One region of the Streptomyces sp. NBC_00690 genome, then DNA from elsewhere that is predicted to be linked to it. Evidence: riboswitches for the same ligand, from Rfam matches in the RefSeq annotation. Region 1 holds a riboswitch; each other region holds the start of a gene.
The links. Region 1 has a riboswitch for cobalamin ahead of OID54_RS25615 (ribonucleoside-diphosphate reductase subunit alpha). Riboswitches for the same ligand answer to the same signal wherever they lie in the genome.

Region 1 (3,249 bases):
CCGACGGCCCGGTCCGCACCGGCCGTGCGGACGGCCGCCGGAAACGGCCGCCCTCGTCGCGCGACCCGATCACCCCCACCGGGCCCTCCCAGCGCGCGACGACCCCGCGCCCTCCCGCCCCCTCGTGCGATCCGCACGAGATCGCCGATCGGCGCAGCGGTAAGCGACCTTGCCCGGGAGTCCCCAGCTGGTGAACGGCGTCGAACCGCCGGTCACGAGCCATCCGCTGTTGAGCGGTTTCGGGTTTGCGGTTTCGGCATTTCTCCGGTGGAACGGTACGTGGCCGACAACGGCTATCCGCCGTGGTGCCCCCCATTGCCGCCCGGCACTTCGAAACCCTCCATGCGTACGGGAATTCCCGCGATGTAGGGGAAAGCCCGGGTGCCGAAAGTCCATGTCGAAGCACTGACACCTGCGGACACGGTCCCACCAGGGCCTTTCATCGCCCTCCGGCAGCTCGGCATCCGGCTTGGTGATCGACGGACGGCTCCTCTCGTTCGTATCTCCATTCGCACTCTCCTTCATGTCGCCTTCTCATGGCGTCATGGCGTCATGGCGTCGGTTGAGCGGGGCCGTTCCACACCGCGCGGCTTTCTCCACCCCTCAGCCTTCCGCGGATCGGTCCCCATTCCGTGCGCACCCGGGCGCTTCTGGCCTGCGCCCACGCGCGGATACGCGTGGGCACGGATCGCCCATCGGATCGCGCACACCGGATTCGACGGGGTCGTACGCACCCGTCCGTGCGTCCGCTGTGCCCACTGTGCCCGCTGATTCCTGCCCCGGCACCCAAGCACGGGCACCGCCACGGAACGAGGAACCATCGCCGAGCCCGTGACCCCGATGCCGTGGGCAAGAAGCCCCGTGGCCGTCCCTGAGAACCCCGCCGACGCCCCTGCGAACCCGTCGAACGGCCGTCACCGACCCCTCGAACCCAGGCTTTCCAGGGCCACAGCCCCTACGCCGCAAGGGCCCCGGCTTCCCCCTCGCATTCCGCCACGACACAACATGTGGGGGGTACTTCCAGCATGCCCCCCCACATGTATGCTCATCTCGCTGTCGTCGCAGAGGAATCCGGTGCGAATCCGGAACTGTCCCGCAACGGTATGTCGTGGTGCGCTTTGTCGTACCTGTACGAGTCCGGCCGACTGCCGACAGCGCGCCCGGTTCAACCGATCCGGGTGCCCAGACGTCCGGGCCTCGCGGTTGGGCCGGGGGACGCCGCACAGTGCTGCCCCAAGTCGGGCATGCGCTCGGGCGGCCCTGCCCTCCCCGCCCGTCGGCCCGCGAGCCGAGCGAGGGAGAGCACCACGTGACCATCGCGCCTGCCGATCCGGTTTCAGGCACCGCCGACATCTCCGAGCAGATGCCGCAGCAGGTTCCCCCGTCGCGGAACGGCGAGGACGGACCGGGAACCGCATTGCTGCGGACCCTGACCGATCTGACCGCCGATCTGCCGGACACCGACCCCGGTCGGGTCGCCGCCGCTGCGCTGCGCGGACGGAACGCCGGATCAGACACGGCCGAACTCCGTGGACTCGCCACCGATGCCGCCGCCGGACTGATCTCCGAGGACCCGGCGTACTCCCGGCTCGCCGCCCGGCTGCTGACCCTCACCATCGCCGAAGAGGCCGAGAGCCAGGGAGCATCCTGCTTCTCCGCGTCCGTCGCCGTCGGCCACACCGAGGGTCTGATCGCCAACCGCACCGCCGCGTTCGTGACGCTCCACGCCGAACGCCTCGACGCGACCCTCGACCCCACGGCCGACGACCGCTTCGGCTACTTCGGGCTGCGCACCCTCTACAGCCGCTACCTGCTGCGGCACCCCATCACCCGTCAGGTCATCGAGACGCCCCAGCACTTCATGCTGCGCGTCGCCTGCGGCCTGGCGGAGGACGACTCCGTACGCGCCCTCGACGAGGTCACCGCGCTGTACCGGCTGATGAGCCGGCTGGACTACCTGCCGTCCTCACCCACCCTGTTCAACTCGGGCACCCGCCACCCGCAGATGTCGTCCTGCTATCTGCTGGACTCGCCCCTGGACGAGCTGGACTCGATCTACGGCCGCTACCACCAGGTCGCCCGGCTCTCCAAGCACGCGGGCGGCATCGGGCTCTCGTACTCCCGCATCCGTGCCCGCGGCTCTCTGATCCGCGGCACCAACGGGCACTCCAACGGGATCGTGCCGTTCCTGAAGACGTTGGACGCCTCCGTCGCCGCCGTCAACCAGGGCGGCCGACGCAAGGGCGCTGCCGCCGTCTATCTGGAGACCTGGCACGCGGACATCGAGGAGTTCCTGGAGCTGCGCGACAACACCGGCGAGGACGCCCGGCGCACGCATAACCTCAACCTCGCCCACTGGGTGCCGGACGAGTTCATGCGGCGGGTCGACACCGACGGTGAGTGGTCGCTGTTTTCCCCGTCCGACGTCCCCGAGCTCGTCGACCTGTGGGGCGATGACTTCGACGCCGTGTACCGGCGCGCGGAGGCCCAGGGCCTGGCCCGCAAGACCATGCCCGCCCGAGAGCTCTACGGGCGGATGATGCGTACCCTCGCGCAGACCGGCAACGGCTGGATGACCTTCAAGGACGCGGCCAACCGCACCGCCAACCAGACCGCCGAGCCGGGCCACACGGTCCACTCGTCGAACCTGTGCACGGAGATCCTTGAGGTCACCGACGACGGCGAGACCGCCGTGTGCAACCTGGGCTCGGTCAACCTCGGTGCCTTCGTCGTCGACGGCGCCGTCGACTGGGAGCGGCTGGACTCGACCGTCCGTACCGCCGTCACCTTCCTCGACCGCGTGGTGGACATCAACTTCTACCCGACCGAGCAGGCGGGCCGCTCCAACGCGCGCTGGCGCCCGGTCGGCCTCGGCGCCATGGGCCTCCAGGACGTCTTCTTCCAGCTGAAGCTGCCGTTCGACTCGCCCGCCGCCCGGGCCCTCTCCACCCAGATCTCCGAGCGGATCATGCTCGCCGCCTATGAGGCGTCCTGCGCACTCGCCGAGCGCCACGGCACCTTCCCCGCCTGGGAGAAGACCCGTACGGCCCGCGGTGTGCTGCACCCGGACCACTACGGCGTCGAACTGCACTGGCCCGAGCGCTGGGCCGCCCTGCGGGAGCGGATCGCGACGACGGGCATGCGCAACTCGCTGCTGCTCGCCATCGCCCCGACCGCGACCATCGCTTCCATCGCCGGTGTGTACGAGTGCATCGAGCCCCAGGTCTCCAACCTCTTCAAGCGCGAGAC
Region 2 (3,249 bases), 1.2 Mb from region 1:
TGGATGACGACCAGCAGATTGCCGTGCCGCAGGGCGGCGAGGACGATGTCGCCCTCCGGATTGCGCGACCGGTCCACGAACATCTCACCGGGCGGCGGCCCCCAGTGCTCCTCCACGGCGGTGCGCAGCTCCTCGGGGAGGGTGGCGTACCAGCGCCGGTAGTCCGCCGCGGGGATGCGGACCGGGTTGCGGGCCAACTGCTCCTCGGTGAGCCACTCCCGGTCGTGCCCGCCCGCGTTGATCAGGGCCCGGATCAGCTCGTCACCGTCGCCGGACGCCAGCCCGGGCACGTCCTCGGTGCCGAAGTCGTAGCCTTCGGTGCGCAGTCGCCGCAGCAGCGCGACCGCACTCGCGGGGGTGTCGAGCCCGACCGCGTTGCCGATGCGCGAGTGCTTGGTGGGATAGGCGGACAGGACCAGCGCAAGGCGCTTGTCCGCGGCGGGTATGCGGCGCAGCCTGGCGTGCCGCACGGCGATCCCCGCCACCCTGGCGGCGCGTTCCGGGTCGGCGACATAGGCCGGCAGCCCATCGGCGTCGATCTCCTTGAAGGAGAACGGCACGGTGATCAACCGCCCGTCGAACTCGGGCACCGCGATCTGACTGGCCGCGTCCAGCGGGGACACGCCCTCGTCGTTCTCCTCCCAGTCGGCGCGCGATCCGGTGAGACACAGGGCCTGGAGGATCGGTACGTCGAGCGAGGTGAGCGCACCCGCGTCCCAGGACTCGTCGTCACCGCCGGCGGACGCCTCGGCTGGCCGGGTGCCACCGGCTGCGAGCACGGTCGTCACGATCGTCTCGGCCGCCCGCAACTCCTCGATCAACTCGGGCTCCGGCGCCCGCAACGAGGCCACGTACAGCGGCAGCGCCCGGCCGCCCGCCGCCTCGATCGCACCGCACAGGGTGTCCACGAACGCGGTGTTTCCGCTCATGTGGTGGGCGCGGTAGTAGAGGACGGCGATGGTGGGGCCGTCCCCGGCAGCGGACGTGCGCTCCAGCCGCCCCCAGGAGGGTGCGGGTGCCGGCGGGTCGAAACCGTGGCCGGTGAGCAGGACGGTGTCGGAGAGGAATCGCGCCAACTGCTCCAGGTTGGCCGGGCCGCCGTGGGCGAGATAGGCGTGGGCTTCGGCGGCGATGCCGATGGGGACGGTGGAGGCGGCCATCAACTGTGCGTCGGGCGCCTGTTCACCGGTGAGGACCACCAGCGGCAGACCGCTGGCCCGGATCCGGTCGAGTCCGTCCTCCCAGGCACGCACCCCGCCCAGCAGTCGTACGACGACCAGCCCGGCGCCTTCGAGCAGCGCGGGCAGGTCGTCGAGGGCGGTGCGGGAAGGGTTGGCATAGCGGAAGCCGACCGGTCCACCGGCGGCTCGGGCACTGAGCAGATCGGTGTCGGACGTCGACAACAGGACGATGTCGGGTGCGTCGCCCGGGGGGTTCGGGGGGCTGGCCGGTCCATCGGTAGAAGGGGTCTTCGGTGCGTGCGGCATACGGCATCGGGCCTTCCTCGGGGTGTCCACGCCCCGGGCAGTGTCGGACGACGGGAGTTCCTGACTCGCCGCCCCGACGACTGCCTTCGTCCGGCCGGCTCACAGTGGCGGGACCGCGCCGGATTCACACCGGGCTTCCTCCGCTGTCGCCTTCTGCGTTGCCGGACCGGGTGGCCCGTCCCCGAAATAGTAAGGGTCGCCTTTTCGGTGCGGTTCATACCGTCTTACTGGTGTGGCTCATACCGTCCCAAATGACGGTCGTGGCTGGTCGGTATGCTCGCCGACATGCCCACCTCACCCCGCCCGGCCCAAGCCGGCGCCACCGGTACGACCCCCTCCGGGGTGCGCGGTGACGCCTGCCCCGGTTCCCTGCGGCTGCACCGGGCGGACGACGGCGCACTGGCCCGGATCCGGATACCCGGGGGTGTGCTGCGCCCGGCGCAGGCCGAGGCACTGCTGACGGCGGCCAGACGGCTGGGCGACGGCGAACTGCACCTCACCTCCCGGGGCAATGTGCAGTTGCGCGGACTCGGCGAGCAGTGCGGCGGAGAGTTGGCCCAGCTCCTGGGAAATGCAGGGCTGTTGCCGTCCGCGACCCATGAGCGGGTGCGCAACGTCGTGGCCTCGCCCCTGGCCGGACTGGACGGACTGGACGGAAGCGGCTCGGGGCCCGGCGTACGGGGTTGGTTGAGGGCACTGGACGAACTGCTCTGCGCCAGCGCTCGGGCGGCGGCCCTGTCGGGGCGTTTCCTGTTCGCCCTGGACGACGGACGCGGGGACGTGGACGCCCTGCGCGCGGATGTGACCCTGCTGGCCGCCGGGACATCCGGACGGACCGCGAGGGACCACGACGGTGGCGCCGGACTGCGGATCGGGGACAGCGATGACGTACTGCTGCTGTCCCGTTCGGACGATGCTCCACGGGCCGCGCTGCTCTGTGCTGAAACGTTCCTGGATGCGGCCGATCTCACACCCGAGGCCAAGGTCTGGCGCGTACGGGACCTCCCTGACACCGGCGCACGACTGCGGGAAGGGACCCTGGCACGGCTCGCGAAGGCGGGCATCCCCCTGACGGGCATCCGACGGCACCCCCGGCGAGAGACCGCCACCCCGCCCCCGTACGGAATCGTCACCCCACCGGACCCCCGACCGACTCCCACCCCGCCCGTCCCGCCCACGCCGCCCTCCGTATCTTTCCCGTCTCTCCCATCCCTCCCGTCCCTTCTGTGCATCCCGCGCGGCCCGAGCGGCCCAGCTGAGGCCATCCGCCCCAGCGCCCCCGCCGCCACCTCCCCGGCCGCGCTCTCCATCGGCGCCCCCCTCGGCCGCCTCACCGGCCCCCAGTGGGAACGGCTGACCAGCACCGCCCGGAAGACGCCCGACGGCGAACTGCGCCTCACCCCCTGGCGCGGAGTGATCGTCACCGGCATGCCAGGCGACCAGGCCGGCAGCGCCCTCGACGAACTGGCCGCCACCGGGCTGATCACCACGGCCGACTCCCCCTGGAACGGTGTCGGCGCCTGCATCGGCATGCCCGGATGCGCCAAGTCCTCGGCCGACGTCCGCGCCATGGCCGAGGCCGTGGTCTCATGGGAACTCCCTTCCACAGCAGGGAGGTTCACCCAACTCCCCGTCTACTGGTCCGGCTGCGAACGCCGTTGCGGACGCCCCCCGGGAGACCGGGTCGATGCCCTCGCCACCCCCGACGGCAGCTTCCGGGTGACCCGCGTCTGCGGCGATCCACCCCCCGTCGCCCACGGCA
Region 3 (3,249 bases), 5.6 Mb from region 1:
GTACGGGTATCCCAGACCATGGATCGTCGTCGTGGCGCCAGGGTTGTTCTGGAACACCATCATGTCTTCGAACGCGTCCTTCTGTGTCTGAGTGAAGTCCACGATGAAGTCTGGACCCGTGCCGAGTGTGAGAACGGCCGAGTAGTCGGGCCTCCTGCTCTTGTCCTCCGGCTTCAGCACTGTGGAGCCGTTGATCAGCGAAGGCGTGTGGGCAGTGATTTCCGGATTGAACTGCGCTTTGAGCGCTGCGTCGATCTGGGGCCAGGTGGTCAAACCGCCTCCGGAGGATGCCACTTGGTCGGCACTCGCCCGCAGGTCGAATGCCGCATACATCGCGGCGATCTTCAGCAGGCTGCCCGAGTAGTGCTCCTCCTGCTCTCGGAGGGCCGCCCAGGGATGATCGAGTGTGCCCTGGAATCCTGTGAGCGCAACAACGATCAGGGCCATATTGTTGACGTTGGGAGCCCCCGCGAGTGACAGCGTCTGTCGAGTGGCATTCAGGACGGACTGCATCGCCGGTTGGGCGGTCGATGCCAGCGGGTTCGCGTAGGCGCCGGTGAACAGAGACATATGAGTCCTCCCGTCTCGAACGAAGACGGGGCGCAAGGGAAGATCGTGCAGACGATGGAGACGCGATCGTTCCCACCACCATTGACTGGACAGGGAAGCCTCGCGGTGAGGGAGTTCAGTTCACTCGCGATGGAATCATCGCAACCTCCTGCGCCCATTTTCCCATAGGCGATGGTGATTCGCCTCTCGGACCTGGAGCCTGCGTCAATCGTTCCGGCCGCCACGCCAGGGGAAATCGGCGAGAGTTGATGAATCTGGGACAAGAAATCAGCTTGCCCAGCGCCCTCAGGATGTCGTCCAACAGTTCCGCCCCGCGCTGTCGAAGCGGGCGATCGATCTCGTCGCCGGCCTCCTCGCGATTCCAGGGCCAAGCGGTGGACTCGGTGAAGAGTTCATCCGACGGGACCCCTTCGGTTGGTCCATCCGGTCGACTTGTTGCTCGGGTGGCGGTGGCCATCGCGGGAAACCGCGGGGGAAGCGAGCTGGCGCACGGCTCCGGGCAGGTCGGGCCGTTTCCACCCTGCTCCATCCGTGTCTCATATCACCGTCCGGAATGTGGGCGCTACTGTCCGACGCCGACTGATCCCTCTAAGGTGGCGGGTGCAGCTGGTTCGCTCTGCCCTCCAGGTAGGCGCGTCGTAAGAGGGAACCCGGTGGGAATCCGGGACTGCCCCGCAGCGGTGAGTGGGAACGACCGCCGTCATACGCACTGGATCCGGGCAACGGTTCTGGGAAGCGACGGCCAATAGGTGCCCGCCGGGAGACCGGTAGGCGTGCCCACGAGTCCGAAGACCTGCCCGCTGTCCGCGTACGACCCACTCGTACGCGGTATCCCGGTGACCTCGTGGGCGGGTTGTGGGCACCCTCAGACATAGTCTGAGGGGAGTGCGTATCAGGTGGACCACCGCGCGCAGTGCGCACCTTTGGTCCGCCGGGTCTGTCACCCCTTCGCGTTCTCATCCCGTCCCGGGATTGCAGGAGACATCTCGCGAAGGAGAGTTCTGTGACAGCGCAGTCCGCAGCCGCGGCAGCACGAGCCACCGTGTACGGCTACCCCCGCCAGGGGCCCAATCGGGAACTGAAGAAGGCCATCGAGGGCTACTGGAAGGGCCGCGTCACCGCCGACGCCCTCCAGGAAACGGCGGCTGGTCTTCGTCGGGCGAACTGGCAGCAATTGTCCGACGCCGGCGTCCACGAAGTACCGACCGGCGACTTCTCCTACTACGACCATGTGCTGGACACCAGCGTCATGGTCGGTGCGGTCCCCGCCCGCCACCGGGACGCCGTCACGGCGGACCCACTCGACGGCTACTTCGCCATGGCACGCGGCACCCAGGACGTTGCACCACTGGAAATGACCAAGTGGTTCGACACCAACTACCACTACCTGGTCCCCGAACTCGGCCCCGACACCGTCTTCACGGCCGACTCCACCAAGCAGGTGGCCGAGCTGAAGGAAGCCCAGTCACTCGGCCTCAACGCCCGGCCGGTCCTCGTCGGACCCATCACCTACCTCCTCCTGGCCAAGCCCGCGCCCGGGGTCGCCACCGACTTCGAACCGCTGACCCTGCTGGATCGGCTGTTGCCCGTCTATGCGGAGGTCCTCGCCGACCTGCGTGCGGCCGGCGCGGAATGGGTGCAACTCGACGAACCCGCCCTCGTCCAGGACCGCACCCCGGCTGACCTGAACGCCGCCGCCCGCGCCTACCGTGATCTCGGCGCACTCACCGACCGGCCCAAGCTGCTGGTCGCCTCCTACTTCGACCGCCTCGGGCAGGCGCTCTCCGTCCTCGCCAAGGCGCCCGTCGACGGCCTCGCACTCGACTTCACCGAGCGGGCCGCAGGCAACCTCGACGACCTCGCCGCCGCCGGCGGACTCCGCGGCAAGCGCCTGGTCGCCGGAGTGGTCAACGGCCGCAACATCTGGATCAACGACTACGAGAAGTCCCTCGCCACCCTCGGCACCCTCCTCGGCCTCGCGGACCACGTCGACGTGGCAGCCTCCTGCTCCCTGCTCCACGTCCCGCTGGACGCCGACGCGGAAGGTGACATCGACCCACAGATCGTCCGCTGGCTCGCCTTCGCCCGACAGAAGACCACCGAGATCGTCACCCTCGCCAAGGGACTCGCCCAGGGCACCGACGCCATCACGGCCGAACTCGCCGCCAACCGGGCCGATCTCGCCTCCCGCACCAACTCCGCCCTCACCCACAGCCCCGCCGTCCGCGCCCGTACCGCCGCCATCACCGACACCGACGGCCGCCGCTCCCAGCCCTACGCCGAACGAACCATCGCGCAGCGCGCACACCTTCAGCTGCCCCTGCTGCCGACCACCACCATCGGATCGTTCCCCCAGACCAACGAACTGCGCACCGCCCGTGCCGATCTTCGCGCCGGGCGCATCGACACCGCCGGCTACGAAGAGCGCATCAAAGACGAGATCCGTGACGTCCTCGCCTTCCAGGAGAAGGCCGGCATCGACGTCCTCGTCCACGGCGAGGCCGAACGCAACGACATGGTCCAGTACTTCGCCGAGCAGCTCACCGGCTACCTCGCCACCCAACACGGCTGGGTCCAGTCCTACGGCACCCGCTACGTCCGGCCGCCCGTCCTGGCCGGAGACATCTCCCGCCCCGCACCGATGACGGTCCGCTGGACCTCCTACGCCCAGTCCCTGAC

Region 2: another riboswitch for cobalamin. It lies ahead of cobN (cobaltochelatase subunit CobN); the one in region 1 lies ahead of OID54_RS25615 (ribonucleoside-diphosphate reductase subunit alpha).
Region 3: another riboswitch for cobalamin. It lies ahead of metE (5-methyltetrahydropteroyltriglutamate--homocysteine S-methyltransferase); the one in region 1 lies ahead of OID54_RS25615 (ribonucleoside-diphosphate reductase subunit alpha).

Annotation. Positions count from the first base shown of each region.
Region 1 is NZ_CP109009.1:5,806,728-5,809,976, reverse strand. Features, by position in the region: cobalamin riboswitch at 1,041-1,167, shown strand; gene OID54_RS25615 (ribonucleoside-diphosphate reductase subunit alpha) at 1,310-3,249, shown strand, end outside.
Region 2 is NZ_CP109009.1:4,612,607-4,615,855, reverse strand. Features, by position in the region: gene cobN (cobaltochelatase subunit CobN) at 1-1,487, opposite strand, end outside; cobalamin riboswitch at 1,523-1,682, opposite strand; gene OID54_RS20190 (cobalamin biosynthesis protein CobG) at 1,761-3,249, shown strand, end outside.
Region 3 is NZ_CP109009.1:230,427-233,675, reverse strand. Features, by position in the region: gene OID54_RS01130 (hypothetical protein) at 1-570, opposite strand, end outside; cobalamin riboswitch at 1,161-1,385, shown strand; gene metE (5-methyltetrahydropteroyltriglutamate--homocysteine S-methyltransferase) at 1,574-3,249, shown strand, end outside.